DNA from 2 places in the Arthrobacter sp. TJ-270 genome. Region 2 is predicted to be linked to the other one. Evidence: riboswitches for the same ligand, from Rfam matches in the RefSeq annotation. Region 2 holds a riboswitch; the other holds the start of a gene.

Region 1 (8,417 bases), on a different contig from region 2:
AGTTCGACATGGAAGCGCACGCGATCCGGTCGATAGTCGCCGAAGTGGCCCAGATCGGCCTGGACGGTGGCTGGAAAGACCGCCATATTCTGCAGTGGTTCTGTGTACCGAACGGCTCACTCCATGGCGAACGGCCAGTTGACCTGCTGGATGACAGGGAACGGCTGCTTGCTGCAGTTCATGCGGATCTGGAAACAGTCTGGTGAGGAATCTCGCGGTCAGCATGATGGCGGCGTTGCTGTTGCTCACGGGTTGTGGCGCGGTGGCAGTGCCGGGCGAGAACGCGAGTGAAGAGCCGCTGCCGCCGGCTTCCGAGGAACTGATTGGGCAGGGCCTGGTGATTTCGGATGAAGCCGGGCCCGTGATGCTCTGTCTCGGACCCGTCATGGAGTCCTATCCTCCACAGTGTTCCGGGCCGGAAATCATCGGATGGGACTGGGACGCCGTCGAGCATTGGGAGAGGTCGGGCGATGTGAGATGGGGTACCTACGCCGTTCACGGGACGTGGGATGGGGAGGCTTTCGCCCTCACGCGGCCGCCGGTTCCACTGGCCCTGTACGACCCTCCGGCGGACATCGATCCGCGCACGGAACCTGCGAACGGCGGAGCAGGCGAGGCCACTGAGCTGGAAGCGCTGCAGCGGGACCTCCACGAGACGGAGGGCGCCGAGATACTCAGCTCGTGGGTTGAGAACGGCTACGTGTTTGTCACGGTGGTGTACGACGACGGCACTCTCCAGGACGCTTATGACGCCAAATACGGGGACAACATGGTGGCCGTTCGGTCGGCCCTGCAGCCAGCGGACCGTGGCTGATTCAGACTCACCGGGGTCGTCCCGCAAGAATGTCAGTGGCACGAAGTACCTTGGTCGCATGAACACATCAAGCATCTCCACAAGCATCTCCACAAGCACCGTCCGCCACCCCGAGAAGGGTCGCCGATACACCATAGAGGAACTCCGCAGCCTCGCTGCGGAGGGTGATGCATGGGCCCTGTGCCAGGTCGATCAGTGGGAACTCGAGTTCGCCAATGAGTACGCCGGCATACTGTCCGAGCGCTGCACCGACCGTGACTGCGAGGGCTACGGCGAGCCGGTGGATATGTGCTGCGACCATAACGGCGAGCTGATCGATGTGGATCATGGCGGTTGGGGACACAGCATCAGCTGGGTCCGGGCGGCCTGATATCTTCCCCGACGGACTGCGTTCACCGCCCGGTCACCTGTTACTGATATGTTCCGGCAATGGATGCTCTTTTGCCTGAACCGCAGCCGCTGACGGCCGGGGACCTCGCCGGTCGCCTCGGCTTCGATGAGGAGTTCCTCGGTTTTGAGGTGCTGCTGCCCTCGCTGACGGGCTCCGAAACCGTCCTGCTCCCCTACACGCACTTCTCGGTGCTGATGCGACCCGACAAGCGCCTGGCAGCTGTCGCCGGACTCGGTATCGATGGCGCCACGCTGATGAACCTCGACCGTTCGGGCATTGGCTGGCGCATGGATCCTCGATTGAGCGCTGACCTGCAGACCGGCGAGAGAGTCTACGCCCGGAATGACATTGACCGGGGGCACCTGGCGCGTCGCGCGTCAGCTGTTTGGGGCAAGACCCGAGCAGAAGCGGAGCAAGCGAATACCGATACCTTCTTCTACACGAACGCCGCCCCGCAGGCTGCCGGGTTCAATCAGGGTCTTGAGTTGTGGCTTGGGCTTGAAACCTATCTGTTGGAGAACGCCGCCGGCAATGCTCGGCGCCTTGTTGTTTTTACTGGGCCCATCTTCAGTGACCGTGATCCGGTGTATCGGGGAACTGAGATACCGCTTCGTTACTTCAAGGTCGCTGCCTTCCTCTTCGAGGGCTCGCTTGCCGCTACGGGTTACGTCGTGGATCAGACCCCTCAACTGCAGGATCTGCCGGACGTCGAGCTACCCGGAGCTCTGGACGAGGCTCCGCCGCTGGGCCCCTTCCGCACCTTTCAGGTGCCTATCCGAGACATCGCCGCTCTCACCGGGCTGAGGATGGCACAGCTTGTAAAGGCGGACCGCATGCCTATTTCGGCTGAGCTGCCAACAGCGGTCATCACGTCGGTGTGGAGGGAGCTGTCCACTCCGGAGTGCCTCGACCTGGACTTCGACCTGCAAGGCTGAAGCCGGAACAGTAGGACACCGCCGCCATGTGAATCGGCGCACATCCCAACGCTTCCTCTGAGCATAATCGTGGCGATAGGGTGTCATTCAGGCTGATTGGTCCGAGAAAGCCGTAAGACGAAGCGAACGCACCGGATACAGTGGAGGTATGTACCTCGACCACCCGCAAGCCCTGGCCGACGATGCGGTCCTCGAGAACCGCAAATCCATGTTGGCGACTGCACCGCACGTTCAGAGCCTGGAGCAATGGCGAGCCAGCTACGCAGCCATCAGATCAACACCCATTCCCCACTTCGACCCGGCTGACGCCGGAGACCAGGCACGCGTTCTCTTCGTGCTGGACCGCCCGCAGGAGGAAGTGCTCTCCGAAAGCGGAACAGGTTTCGTGTCCGTCGACAACCCCGACAGCGCCGCAGAGCGATGCTGGATCGAGCGCGATTCCGCCGGTCTACACGAAGGCGTCCTGATGTGGAACATGGTTCCCTTCCTCGTGTCGAACCCCAATGCTGACAACCGGACGGCAGGCGCAAAGGCGTTGGGCTCTGTGCTGCGCCTTCTGCCGCGACTGGAGGTTGTCCTGCTCTGCAGTGATGCCGTACAGCAGACCTGGGACAAGCATCTACAAGACCGGGTCCCCCGGGTCACCGTAATCAAGGCCCCGGGTGTCGGCCCGCAGTCATTGTCCCGCAAGGCAAAGCAGGACGAGCTTAGAAAGGCCGTCGAACGCGCAAAGCGTCTGGTCGGCTGACAAACGTCACCTCATCCGAAGCGCCCGCCTGCGCCGTCAACCGCCAGGAACGCAGCGCCGTCGCAAGTCTGCCGCCTGAGTGACACACTGACCTCATGACGGCAGTACTTCTGGGCTGGGACCCGGATAGGGGGAACTGGGGTGGGTTCTATCCAACGATAGTTGCAGAGGTGCGGCGTTCCGGGTGGCATGTGGAGCGCTGGCCGCTCGTCATCGGGAAGCCCTTGCCTGTTGGTACTGAAACCTGGTTGTTCGTGCATGGGGGTAGGCCCAACCAGCGAGGTTTGATCGGGCACGGATTCACGATTGATCAACCGTCAGCGGTGACACTTTCCGATCCGAACAGTGACAGCCCCCGCCTGCATGTCGGCGTGCAGTTCGACCTTCTCCTGCCCGAGGGCGAACAGCTGCGCATGGATGAACTGGTGGCTCGGATTCCCAACATCGATTGGAAGACAGCAATCACCTCGGGCAAGCAGATCCAGTCCAACGCGGAGGCGGCAATGAGGGCGGTCTGGGCAGAACATGTTCTGGACGGTGCGTCTCCGAGCGCGAATACCCTGGACCCGCTCCCGGGCTCATATCCGGAGGCCGCGTTGATTCGCGTTCCGACCAACCGGTACGAGCGCAGTCCCGAAACGAGAGCCGTCGCGATCGCCCATCACGGGCCGAACTGTCATGCCTGCGGTTTCGATTACGAGGCCAAGTATGGCGCTGAGGGCGCCGGATTCATTCACGTCCACCACACGGTGCCGGCCTCCTTACTTGGGCCCGACTATGAGATCGACCCGATCACCGATCTGGTCCCGTTGTGCCCGAACTGCCACTACATGGCTCACAGTAGACGCCCCACCCCGTATACCCTTGCCGAGCTGCGCGCCATGATCGCGACCGCGGGGCATTTGCCGGGAGTGGTCGTCACCGCGGAGCAACAGCGAGCGCAGGACGCTGCACTAAGGATCGCCCAAGCTCGCTCTGTTACAGAATGAACGATTCCGGACCGGCATCCGCCGCCCCAGACGACATGCAGCGGGACGACACATCAACGACGTGTCGTCCCGCTCAGAGTTCCCTAGGGTGTTTTGTACGGTTAGATCAGCGTCGCTGAACGGCCGAACAACTTGTTTGAGGCGATCTGCGCCCCGCGGCCCAAAGCTTCAAGCTTGGCTGTGGCGATCTGCGGGTGGAGTCGCCCTCCGAGGCCGCAGTCGGTCGAGGCGATGACATTCTCGCGCCCTACCAAGCTCGCGAAGCGTTCGATGCGCTGCGCGACCAGCTCAGGGTGTTCAACCACGTTCGTCGCATGGGAGACGACACCGGGCACTATGAGTTTTCCGTCCGGCAGCGTGGTGTCCTGCCAAAGGGCCCACTCGTGTTCGTGGCGCGCGTTCGCGGCCTCGAAGGAGTACGACCCGGCGTTGATGCTCAGCACAAGGTCCAATATGTGCCGGAACTCTAGATCCGTCGTGTGCGGACCATGCCAGGATCCCCAGCACACGTGCACTCGGACCTGGTCCTCCGGCAGGCCCCGCAGTGCGTAGTTGAGGGCCTCCACCCGAATGCGGGTGAAGCGCTGGTAGTCCTCGACGCTGGGTTCGGGGTTGATCTGATCCCAGTTCTCAGCGAGGGAGGGGTCATCGATCTGGACGATGAGACCGGCGTCGACGATGGCCCGGTATTCCTCGCGCAGCACGTCGGCCCATGCATAGATGAACTCTTCCTCGCTGGCGTAGTAATCGTTGCCGATCCTGCTCGCCGACCCCGGCGAAAGTGCGGTGATGAACCCCGTTCGGACGTTCGCCGCGTCAAGGCCTACCTTGAGGTTCGCTATGTCCGAGGCCAGTGCATCCTGGCCGATGTATGAAATTGGACCGGTAGCGGAGGGGAACGCCGTGGCGTTTTTGCCAAGCTGGATTCCGCTCTCAGGGTCCTGATACGCTGCTGCGAAGCGAGTCCAGTCGCGCCGATCCGCGAACGACGTCAGTTTGATCGCGCCGGGTTCGCTGCGCACGGCATCGGCGAGGATCGGGTTGTAGTCCGTCAGTTCAAGACCGGCGGTACGCTGGAAGCTGTAGGTCCACCAGGCGCCGTAGTCCACGGCATTCGACATGGCCTTGCCGTACTCGCCATCCCCCGGGATGGTAATTCCGAGGTCCTTCTGCCACTGGACGAGGTCCACCACGGCGGAGGTGAGCAGGCCCTCGAATTCCGGGGTTCGCTGCAGGGTGAAGCCATCCTCAGCGAGGGTTCTGGCGGCGTTGGCGGCGATCAGTTCCGGTGTGCGCGGCAGGGAACCGGCGTGGCTGGTGTGAATGCGGTCAGTTGTCATGGTGCTGTTCCTTCCATCGGTCCTGCCATTAGCACCGTTCCGGATGGGAGGTCCGGGGGAAGCTGCAGCGTCAGGGAGGCAGGTCTCTCAGCTGCTCTGGATGGTGGGGTTTAGGGCTCTAAATCCACCGGTGACGCAGGCACGCCCTCTCCACGGCCACAGGCCGAGCACCAACAGAAGAGGCTCCCACCATCATGGTGGCACTGTCAGCCCCCACCCAAAAACACCCCGTCATGAACCGAAACGAAGCATCCCACGAAGCTTAGAGCGGTGAATGGGATGAGCGCTGCTAAAGCCTGACCAATTCCCACTTTCGAGATCCATAGGTCGCTCTGTGCTCTCCCCCGGGCAAGGACCATACTGGATACAGAGCAAGCATTATGAAAGTCATCGCCGGGTCCGTCGCTGTTACGCGCCGTTCCCTGTCGGTGAAGCTCCGCAAGACCAGGGACAAGAAGGCCGTTGATGCCGCTATCGGATGAAGAGCGTAGACGCCTACGGGAGCTCGAAGAGGAGCTCGCGGCAGAGGACCCCGATCTGGCCCACAAGTTACAAGACGCGGGACCATCCAAGCGTATCGGCGCGCGCGAAGTTTATGGGCTGCTGACCATCCTGGCCGGCTTCGGACTAATCATCGCTGGAATCAGCATGCAGCTGACCATTCTCGGTGTCCTGGGTTTCCTCGCAGCAGGCGCGGGAGCTTACCTCTTCTTCAGCGGTTGGAGCACGCGCCGCTTCCCCTAATGTCCCGGTTAGGTCTGTCGGCCGGCAACGAGGCCTCGCGGAGCTAGCGGTGTTGCGGCAGTCAACCAGCCTTCTTAGTGGAGCCCCCTGCCGGATTCGAACCGGCGACCCCCTGTTTACAAGACAGGTGCTCTGGCCAACTGAGCTAAGGAGGCGGACTGGCTGAGCCAGCAGGCGCCGTCGTCGTAAATGAACTTCCAACGGCGCTACACAAGATTAGCCCAGCGCCGCGGTCGGCGGGAAATCAGTGGGCTTGGAAATTCTCAGTTCCTGGCTTCGACCTTCTCCCGGGTGACCGTTGCAAAGTCGCTCACCGCGTCCGGTACCTCCTCACCGTCGACGAACACAGTGGGAGTGCCGTTGACCCCGTAGGTTTCGGCTGCCTGGGTTCCGAATTTCACCCACGGTCGGAAAGTATTGTCATCGAGGCAGGCCGTGATGTCCCCGGCACCGGCAGTTGTGGCCATCTCCGCGAGTTCCGCATCGGACAGTTCGCCGTTCTCGAAATTACCGAACAGTGCCGTTGAGAAGTCCCAGTAGGCCGGCGGCGAGCTATCCGCAACGCAGGCAAGGGCGGCAGCACCCCGGGAGGAATAGTCCGTCTGCGAGTTGGGGTCGAGGTACGCAACGTTCCGGTACTCGAAAGTGATGGCGCCCTCATCGAGCCAGGTTTGTATCTGCTCCGCGTGAGTGCGCTCGAAGTTGGCACAGTGCACGCAGTTCACGTCGATGTAGGCCACTATCTGCACCGGCTCGTCAGCACTGGTCGCAGCCACACCGGGCGGCGGCCCCGCTGGGCTGGGCGCTTCCTCCGGCAGTGTGGCGACGTCGACGGTGTCCACGGTGGTGGGCGCAAGCTCGGTCGTGGACGTCAGTGCGATCCCGCCGTACTCGTTGCCATGTTCAGGGGCCGGACCTGCATCGGGGACCTCGTTGCGCATGTTCCCGGCGACGATGAGACCGACGATCACGAGAATGGCAACGACGGCCGCCACAACTCCCCACTTGATGAGGAAGGATGCCCGCTGCTGCCGCGTCTCCATCTCCTGCCGCGCCTCCGACTTCCGCTGGGCCTTGCTGGGTCTGGGATTACTGGGCGTCATCAGTCCTCGTTGTTCACATCGGTTCCGTCTTCGACCCACTTTAGGCGACGTAGCTGAGCGCTTCCCCGCCGCGCGGCCGCGCCGCCCAACCAGCTAAAGTCATAAGTAGGCCTACCATCGTCAGGGAGACAGTATGCAATCAGGTGACACAACGTACGGTGAGTTCGAGTTCATTGTCGTGTCCAACCGGCTTCCGGTTGATCGCGTGACCGACGACGACGGCAACGGCACCTGGCGGCGGTCACCCGGCGGGCTGGTCACCGCGCTGGCTCCCGTCATGGAGAAGGCCGACGGCGCGTGGGTGGGGTGGCATGGTGCTGCTGACGAGACCCTCGAAGCCTTCGACCACACTGACATCCGGCTCGTTCCCGTCCCCCTGAGCGAAGATGAAGTCGAGTTCTACTATGAAGGCTTTTCGAACGCCACGCTCTGGCCGCTGTACCACGACGTCATAGCACCGCCCGAGTTCCACCGCCACTGGTGGGATTCATACCGGAAGGTCAACGAGCGCTTTGCAGCGGCGACCGCAGCCGTAGCAGCCGAAGGCGCCACCGTGTGGGTGCAGGATTACCAACTCCAGCTCGTTCCCAAGCTCCTCCGCGAAGCCCGACCGGATCTGAAGATCGGTTTCTTCAACCACATTCCTTTCCCTCCGCTGGAGATCTATGCGCAACTCCCGTGGCGCCGCCAGGTCATCGAAGGCCTGCTCGGCGCCGACCTGATCGGCTTCCAACGGCCGAGCGATGCCAGCAACTTCCTGCGCTGCGTGCGCCGCTTCCTTGGGCTCGCGGTCCGTCAGCAGCAGGTGCAGGTGAAGGGCGCGGACGGTGCACCTGACTACGTATCGCGGGCCGAGGCCTTCCCGATCTCCATCGACGTGCAGCGCATCGTCGACCTGGCGAACCGCCCGGACATCATCGAACGCTCCCAGGAAATCCGCCGTGAACTCGGGAATCCCAAGCACATTCTGCTCGGTGTTGACCGCCTCGACTACACCAAGGGCATCGGTCACCGCCTGAAAGCATACGAGGAACTCCTCGCCGACGACATGGTCCAGGTCGAGGACGCTGCGCTCATTCAGGTGGCAAGCCCCAGCCGGGAACGGGTGGAACAGTATCGGCTGCTCCGCGAAGAGGTGGAAGGCGCCGTCGGACGCATCAACGGCACCTACGACACCATCGCCAACACAGCCATCCGCTACCTCCACCACAGCTACCCCGTGGAGGAGATGGTCGCGCTGTACCTGGCTGCCGACGTCATGCTTGTGACCGCGCTGCGCGACGGCATGAACCTGGTCGCGAAAGAGTACGTCGCGGCGCGGACGGGCAACCGCGGTGCACTGGTGCTCAGCGA
Region 2 (8,417 bases):
CCACAGCCATGCCCATCGAGAAGCCGAGCAGGGTCACACTTGAGTGCGCCTCCTTGATGGAGTCCACCCAGTCGATGACATCCTGGACCGCTGAGGTGACCTTGTCGACGGAATAGGCGGCGTCCTGCATCAACGGGAACCAGGTGAAACCCGGCCCCTGGGCTACGGGTGCGCGGAGGGAAGCCACCGTGAATTCGTCCGGCAGGAACTCGAGGATGCCCATCAGGTCTTCCTCGTTGGCCATGTGACCGTGCAGCAGCACGAGCAGGGGCGTACCCTCGCGCTCATCCTCGGGTTTCGACCAGACAACCACTGGCGCGTTTCCTGGTGCATTTCCAGGTTCAGGGACAATTCCGGAAGCGGACACAGCGGAGCCGTCGGGCGAGAGAGAATTTGTCATTGCTCCATAGTGGCACGGGTCCACGCGGCGCTACTCCAGACAACGCAGGTTGTCCCGAGGCACGGCCAAATAGCGTCGGCTCTTGTGTTGCACCTGGACCCTTTTCTGCAACGCGCCGCCCACGAATCTCGCCAGAAGGGTGGTGGCGGTTCGGCCAGGGTGGTGTAGGTTTGCCGCCGAATGAAGTGATGCCCGGTGCGCCGGCGTCGTCGTGTCCGGCGGGCCAGACGCCTTCGGTTTTGAGCATGTAGCGGAGCTTGCACCTGGGTTGGAGATTGTGAAGGGCAGTTTTCCCGCCGTGCGCCCATGGAGTGACGTGGTCGATTTCGCAGGACATCGATGAGCGGTTGCAGCCGGGATGGACGCAGGTGGGGTTGGTGATTCGTACCCAGTCCTGCAGGTGTTTGGGTGGCCGGTACCTGTCCCTGCCGACGCTGAGCACGGCCCACGTTTCCGGGTGGACCAGGATCCTGGTGAAACCGGGTGCATGCGCGGCGAGGCGGCAATCGGAAGTCAGGACACCATTGACTCGGAACTCACGCGCCGTCGTCGTCGTGGTAGAACGCGGCCTCAAGCGCCGGTTCGAGCTGAGCTATCTCGGTGAGGAACGCATCATGTCCGATTGGTGAGGCGATGGTGTGCACGGCCACGTTGCCGGGCAGGGCGGATGCCAGCTCATGCGACTGGGAGGGCCAGTACAGCCGGTCGGAGGCAACCGCCGCGACGAAGAACTTCGCCGTGGCATCGGCCAGCGCGGTGGTCAGGCTGCCGCGGCCGCGTGCGACGTCGTGGCTCATCAGCGCCTCGGTGAGGATCAGGTAGCTGTTGGCATCGAACCGTCCAACCAGCTTGTCCGCCTGATGGTCCAGGTAGCTCTCCACCTGGTAGCGGCCGCGGCCATGCGGCAGAGGTGACCCGAAAGGTTCCTCAATGCCCTGGGCCGCGCGGCCGAACCGGTGGCCGAACTCGGCCTCCGAGCGGTACGTGATATGTGCGATCCGCCGTGCCAGACCCAATCCGTGCTCCGGACCGGCCGATCCGTAGTAGTCGCCGCCGGCGAACCGCGGATCGAGCCTGATTGCCTGTACCTGAGCCTGCGCGAAGGCGATCTGCTCAGCCGTGCTTGCCGCTCCGCAGGCGATGACGGCGCAGCGCTGAACGCGTTTCGGGTAGGTCACTGCCCACTCAAGCGCCCGCGCGCCTCCCATGGAGCCGCCGAGCACCGAGTGCCACGAGTCAATACCCAGAAGGTCCGCGAGCAGCGCCTCGGCGCGCACGGAATCGCGGATGGTGACGAAGGGAAACCTCGAGCCCCACGGCCTGCCCTCCGGATCGAGCGACGCGGGGCCCGTGGACCCGTAGCAGCCGCCCAGCATATTGATGGACACGACGAAGTACCTGTCGGTGTCGATGGTCCTGCCGGGACCAACCAGGCCGTCCCACCAGCCGTCTTCTGTTGAATCTCCCCTGGCGACGTGCGAACTGCCCGTGAGCGCGTGCTCAATGAGCACCGCATTGGAGGCGTCCGCGTTGAGGGTGCCCCACGTCTCGTAGGCCAGAACGACGTCGGGCAGGTGCCCCCCGGTTTCCAGCGTGAGGGGGCCGATGGAAAGCCGCGGCACGACGACGCCGTCAACGAACTCCGCCTCGTGGTGCGGTTCCGCTGTGGTGATCCCTGTCAAACCTGCCGCCTTTGTGAATCGTGCTTGCTCCTGCACACCTCGTGCAGGGCCTGGTCGTCACCCGGGGCACCCCACCGCGAGAGGAGGGTTGCCGGACAGTAAGCCGGGGCTGGTGGCGGGAAGGAACCCACCGCACTGTCACTCGTGACCTCGTACAAGAAAACCCGACCAGGATGGGAAAGGGCAAGTATTGTGACTCGCGGTGAAATGGTCCGGCGTTCACTGGGCCGGCGGGAACGCTTGAGTGGGGCCGCCTCCGTCTATGGGCAACGGGCCGCCCCACTCAAGGGGGACGCCCAGTGGGCGTCCCTGCAGGAAACTCCGGCGGTCTCGGAACCGGGCTCCCTGTCCGCTCCACTATCCGTGGCTGACCTTGGGGTTTGCTTGGGCACTTCACCCCGATAGCTATGACTTAGGTAACCCTAAGTCGAGGCGTGCATCACAAAGTGCCAAAATGGGGCCATGCGCCTGGATCATGTGTCTTATGCCTGCGAACCCGACGGCCTGACGGCCACTGCGGACCGGATTTCCGACGCCCTGGGCGTGGAATTCGTGAAGGGTGGAGTACACCCCCGGTTCGGCACCCGCAACATGATTTGCCCACTGGCCAACGGCCAGTACCTGGAGGTTGTCGAGGTACTCGACCATCCTGCGTCGGACAAGGCACCTTTCGGCCAGGCCGTGCGTGCCCGGTCCGAGGCCGGCGGCGGCTGGATGGGCTGGTGTGTGGCCGTTGACGATCTTGCACCTTTCGAAGAGCGACTGGGCCGCAGCGCCGTACCCGGTAACCGCAAGTTCCCTGATGGTCAGGAGCTGACCTGGCAGCAGATCGGCATCAAAGGCCTGATCGCTGACCCGCAGGTTCCCTACATGATCCGCTGGGATGACGGCACGGAGTCCCTCCACCCGTCCCAGGCGCGGCCCGCGTCGGTGCGCCTCAGGGCGCTGACCATCGCAGGGTCCGCCGAGCGTGTGACGGAATGGCTCGGCACCCCCGCCAACCACCCCCTGGACGACGTTGACGTGGAGTGGATCGCCCCCAACGGCACACCGGGCATCATGTCGGTCACGTTCGAGACCCCGAAGGGCTCCGTCAGGATCTAGTCAGGGCCCGCCTCGCGCCGAGCTAGTTCCCGATGCCGATGGCAGGGCCGAACAGAGCAAAGCCGACAAAGCCCGCAATGTCGAGGAACGCATGAGCGACCACCAGCGGCATGACCCGCCTGGTGCGCGTGTAGGCGTACCCGAAGATCAGGCCCATGATTACGTTGCCGATGAACGGCCCGATCCCTTGATACAGGTGGTAGCTCCCGCGCAGGAGCGCTGAGGTCACAATGATCGCCGGGACCGACCACCCCAGTTCCCTGAGCCGCTCGAAAAGATAGCCCACCACGATCACTTCTTCCAGCACGGCATGGCGGATCGCTGAAAGCACGAGCACCGGCAAGGTCCACCAGTAGGTGTCCAGCGCCGTCGGAATGATCGCTGTGGTGACACCGAGCGCCCGCCCTGCGGCGTAGACCCCGAGGGTTCCTACGCCGATCACCATTGCCAGCGCCACTCCCAGACCGAAGTCGACTTTCGGCTTGCTGAATGTGAAGCCGATCCGGCGGAACGCCGATTTCCCCGGCTCGGTGAGCAGGAAGAGCACCAGCACCACGGGTACCAGCGCGAAGAAGATCCCCAGTAGCTGATAGGTGAGGTCGAAGTACTGCCGGTCGTCGAGGGTGGGATTGAGCCTCGTCGTCTGCACAGACAGCGGTGCGCGGGTCAGCTTGTCAATCAGCTCAACCACGGCATAGACACCCGCCTGCCCGAGGGACAGGCCCAGGACAATCAGGATTTCGGCTTTGATCCTCTTCCGGCCGGCAGCCGGCAACAACGACGACGGCTGGCTGGTTTCGGCGGTTGGCATGCCTTCATGGTGCCGTACGGTCCCCCGCCAGCCAAAGCCCGCAGAAGACCCCCTCCCCGTGAAGTTTTTCAACGCAGGCGGTGTCCGCGGCGCCATACCGCGCGGGTCAACTGCATTCCGGGGCGGTACGCGAGGTGAGTTGCGGAGGGGGCATCCAATACCTGCAGGTCCGCCCGGTGGCCCACTGCAAGGGAACCCACGGCGAGCGAGCTCCCCGCGGCCGAGCCGCGGGCAAGGGAGCCGGCGTCGTGCGTGGTTTGGTCCCGGTGGAGGGCGAGGGCACCTCCGTAGGTGGCTGCGCGAACAGCCTCGTGGACGGTGAGGCCCATCTGCAGCACGGCCGTAGCCACGCAGAAGGCCATGGACGTGGTGTAGGACGTACCGGGGTTGCAGTTCGAAGCGAGCGCGATCGGCACGCCGGCGTCCAGTAGCCGGCGGGCGGGCGCGAGCGGTTGCCGCGTGGACAGGTCGCAGGCGGGCAGGCACGTGGCCACGGTGCCGCGGGCGCCGGCACCGCCGTCCCAATCCGCCCACGAAGCGGCGAGCGCGTCGATGTCCGACGACGTCAGGTAGTTCACGTGGTCGACGCTGGCCGCCTGCTCGTCCACCGCAAGCTGCACCCCCTCCCCCGGTCCCAGCTGGTTGCCGTGTACCCGCAGGCCCAGGCCGGCCTCCTTGCAGGCGCGGAGTACTTCCCTGCTCTGCTCGGGTGTGAAGGCGCCGGTTTCGCAGAAGACGTCGGCCCACTGCACGTACGGGCGGACGGCGCGCAGCATCGGTCCGGTGACCGTCCTCACGTAGTCATCCGCGGACCATCCCTGCGGGACGAGATGCGCTCCGAGGAAGGTCACCTCGTCGGCCGTTGCGGCGGCAATCCGCGCGCTGCGTGCCTCTTCCTCCACATCGAGCCCATAGCCGGTCTTGGTTTCCAGGTAGGTAGTGCCGGCGGACGCAGCCTCGTCAGCGCGCTGGGCTACCAGGACGCCCAGTTCCTCGTCCGATGCGCGGCGGGTAGCCTCCACCGTGACGGAGATGCCGCCGGCGGCGTACGACTTCCCGGCCATCCGTGCTTCGAATTCCGCGGTGCGGTCACCGGCGAACACCAGGTGGGTGTGGCTGTCCACCCAGCCTGGCAGGCAGGCGCGGCCGCCGGCGTCGTACTGTTCATCAGCTGCCGGTGCGTTCCGGGAGGGGCCGATCCAGGCGATGCGCTCGCCCTCCAGGACGACGGCGGCATCCGCCAGCACGCGGTGCTCGGCGTCCTGCGTCATGAGTTCGCCGATGTTGGTGATCAGCGTTGAGACCTCACCCGTAGTTCCCGTCATGCCTGTGCCTTCCCTGCCGTTGCTTCCTCATCGAGCCGGGCGACGGCGTCAGCCAGCAAGCGGGCCGGATTTCCCAGCCTCACGTGATGCCCGTTGCGGGCGAGCACTTTCCCACCGACGACGACGGCGGTGACATCCTGCGCAGTGGCCGTCAGTGGGAGCTGGTCCGGGTGGGAGCCGGCTGTGCGTGCTGTCGCGGGGTCAAGAGCCACCAGGTCGCAGACCTGCCCCGGTTCCAGCCCGGCCGCCGGGCGGCCCTGCGCTCTGGAGCCTCCCGCTGAGGCGGCTCGCACCAGGTCGGCGGGTGAGAATCGTCCGCGCTGTCCGCCGGCCAGCCGCTCGCCGTGTTCCAGCGCCCGCATTTCAAGCCAGGGGTCGACGACGGCGTGCTGGTCGGTGCCCAGCGCCACCACCGCGCCGGCGTCCTGCAGTGCCCGTGCCGGGCCGATGCCGTCAGCGAGGTCCGCTTCCGTGGTGGGACACATGGCCACGGTTACCCCTGCCTGCCCGAGGAGGCCGACGTCCTCCGCGGTCAGGTGCGTGGCGTGAACCGCCGTCAGCCGGTCCGAGAGCAGGTGGTGCCGGGCCAGCAGGCCGGTCGGGGTGGTTCCGCTGGCGGCGAGGCAGTCGCGGTTCTCGGCGGGCTGCTCGGAGAGGTGGATGTGCAGCGGCACGTCCGTCGGAAGGTTCTGTGCGATGTGCACGAGTGCACGTTCATGGACAGCTCGGACGGAGTGCAGGGCTGCGCCGACGCATACCTGGGAGGCATCGAAGCTCCCGCTGATCGCCTTGCGGAGGGAGTGCCATCGGGAGAGCCAGACCTCGGCACTGCCATCGGTGAACCGGGCCTGTTCCGGCAGGACCGGCGCGCCGAAGCCGGACGAGAGGTAGCAGGTGTCCAGCAGCGTCAGGCGGATGCCGGCGTTGACCGCGGCGCGGGCCAGTGCGAACTCCATGGCGTGCGAACCGTCGCCGTGCGCGTTTCGGCTGTCCGACAGAGAGTACGGCGTGCCGTCCGGGCGGTGGTGCAGGTAGTGAAACTCGGCGACGCTGGTCCAGCCGGCCGTCACCATCTCGGTGTAGACAGCGGTGGCCAGTTCCTCGTACAACTCCGGCGTAAGGACGCCTGCCGCCTGGTACATTGCTTCGCGCCAGGTCCAGAACGTGCCGGTACCGGAGTGGGTTCGGCCGCGGAGAACCCTGTGGAACGCATGGGAGTGGGCGTTGGCCGCTGCCGGGAAGACAACGCCGTCCAGCCGCAGGTCACCGGGTCCGCATTCACTTCCGCGAGTCACCCGGCGGACGATGCCGTCACCGTCGATCTCGGCGCGGACACCGGCGGCGATGTCTCCCGGCTCCAGCCAGGCCTGCTCACACCACACGGCTTTCAAAGCAGCCGCTCCAGTACGTCGGCGAGGGCAACTGCACCGGAGTCGGCGTCGTCGGATTCGACGTGTTCCTCGGGCGAATGGCTGATGCCGGTCGGGTTGCGCACGTACAGCATGGCCGAGGGCACGTGCGCGGCGAGGATGCCGGCGTCGTGCCCGGCGCCGGTAGGCAGGCCCGGAGCGCCGGGGTTGGCGAGTTGCAACTGCCGCTGGAGTTCACCGTCGAAGGTGACGGTTCCGCTCACCGACTCCCGGGTCAGTGCCGCCCTGCACCCCTCAAACGCCGCCGCTTTCTGGGCCTGGCCGTGAATCGTTTCCACGAGCGCGGCGGTGGTGGCGTCGTCCGGGTGCCGGACGTCTATCCAGAGGTCCACCCGGGAGGCGATCACGTTGGTGCCCCCTGGAATCGGCTGGATCCGGCCGACCGTGGCGCGTGCCTCGGGGGTAGCCGCGGCGGTCTTCCGGATTGCGAGGATGACCTGGGCCGCGGCCACCATGGGGTCGGCGCGGTCCTCCATGAGGGTGGTGCCGGCGTGGTTGCCCTGCCCCGTGATCGTCAGCTTCCACCGCCCGTGGCCGATGATCGAGGTGCCGACGGCTATGGGGAAATCGAGGTCGATCAGTCCCCGGCCCTGCTCGACGTGGAGTTCCACGAAGTCACCGATCCGGCGGAGCGCCTCGTCATCCTTGCCGAGACGGGCAGGATCCAGCCCGTTGGCGCGGGCGGCTTCTGCGAAGGTGACGCCGTCGGGATCCCTGAGGTTCCGTGCGGTGTCGGCGTCGATGCTTCCCGTCAGCAGCCGCGAGCCCAGGCAGGCCACGCCGAAGCGCGAGCCTTCCTCTTCAGGGAAGACTGCGACGGCGAGCGCCCGCTGAGGCTGGACACCGCGCTCTTTCAAAAGGTCGACGGCGGCGAGAGCGGAGGCGACACCGAGCGGCCCGTCGAAGGCGCCGCCGCCGGGGACGGAATCCAGGTGGCTGCCGGTGACGAGCGCGCCGTCGCGGGTGGAACTGTCTTCCGTACCGGGAATGTCCCACCACGCCCAGAGGACGCCATTGCGGTCGGTCTCGACGTCCAGGCCGCGGCGGGCCGCCTCCTGCTGGAACCAGGACCTCAGGTCGAGCTCCGCGGTGGAGAATACAGGGCGGGAATAGCCGCCGCGGACGGCGTCGCGTCCGACGTCCTCGATCGATCCCAGCAGGCTGCTTACGCTCTCCAAAAGGTTTTTTCCTTCCCGTATTCGGACGTTCTTCGCGGGGTCCCCTCTTACCCCTATCAAGATTGGGCGAGCAGGCCTAGACTCGCCAGCACACTGCTATCGACGATCAATGGAGGAGTTCATCGTGAGCGGACGTGTTGTACATTTTGAGATCCCTTTCGACGACGGCGACCGTGCCCGGAAGTTCTACAGCGAAACGTTCGGCTGGACCACGTCGCAGATGCCCGAGTTTGACTACACTGCCGCGGTCTCCGGACCGACCACCGAGCAGGGGATGCCCGAAGTGCCCGGCTTCATCAACGGCGGCATGTTCAGGCGCGACGGCGGTCCGTTGTCCGGCCCCATCATCACCATCGAGGTCGAGAGCATTGCGGACACCCTGAGGAAGATCGAGTCGCTCGGCGGCTCCGCTGTCGGAGAGAAACTGGCCGTGGGAGGTATGGGTTTTGCAGCGTACTTCCGCGATCCCGAAGGCAATGTGATGGGA

Evidence for each region. Region 2 has a riboswitch for S-adenosylmethionine ahead of metX (homoserine O-acetyltransferase MetX). Riboswitches for the same ligand answer to the same signal wherever they lie in the genome.
Region 1: it holds a riboswitch for S-adenosylmethionine, as region 2 does, so the genes downstream of both, AC4D2M_RS11885 (cobalamin-independent methionine synthase II family protein) here and metX (homoserine O-acetyltransferase MetX) in region 2, are expected to answer to the same signal.

The regions. Positions count from the first base shown of each region.
Region 1 is NZ_JBZCNB010000006.1:6,760-15,176, reverse strand. Features, by position in the region: gene AC4D2M_RS11915 (hypothetical protein) at 1-206, shown strand, start outside; gene AC4D2M_RS11910 (hypothetical protein) at 203-814, shown strand; gene AC4D2M_RS11905 (hypothetical protein) at 873-1,184, shown strand; gene AC4D2M_RS11900 (DNA/RNA non-specific endonuclease) at 1,244-2,140, shown strand; gene AC4D2M_RS11895 (uracil-DNA glycosylase family protein) at 2,289-2,888, shown strand; gene AC4D2M_RS11890 (HNH endonuclease) at 2,984-3,877, shown strand; gene AC4D2M_RS11885 (cobalamin-independent methionine synthase II family protein) at 3,979-5,217, opposite strand; SAM riboswitch class I at 5,228-5,324, opposite strand; gene AC4D2M_RS11880 (DUF3040 domain-containing protein) at 5,683-5,961, shown strand; tRNA gene AC4D2M_RS11875 (tRNA-Thr) at 6,040-6,116, opposite strand; gene AC4D2M_RS11870 (DsbA family protein) at 6,225-7,064, opposite strand; gene otsA (alpha,alpha-trehalose-phosphate synthase (UDP-forming)) at 7,198-8,417, shown strand, end outside.
Region 2 is NZ_JBZCNB010000002.1:382,480-390,896, reverse strand. Features, by position in the region: gene AC4D2M_RS06465 (alpha/beta hydrolase) at 1-400, opposite strand, end outside; gene AC4D2M_RS06460 (HNH endonuclease signature motif containing protein) at 342-842, opposite strand; gene metX (homoserine O-acetyltransferase MetX) at 937-2,082, opposite strand; SAM riboswitch class IV at 2,098-2,232, opposite strand; gene AC4D2M_RS06450 (VOC family protein) at 2,545-3,186, shown strand; gene AC4D2M_RS06445 (CPBP family intramembrane glutamic endopeptidase) at 3,209-3,997, opposite strand; gene hutI (imidazolonepropionase) at 4,066-5,322, opposite strand; gene AC4D2M_RS06435 (formimidoylglutamate deiminase) at 5,319-6,713, opposite strand; gene AC4D2M_RS06430 (allantoate amidohydrolase) at 6,710-7,930, opposite strand; gene AC4D2M_RS06425 (VOC family protein) at 8,055-8,417, shown strand, end outside.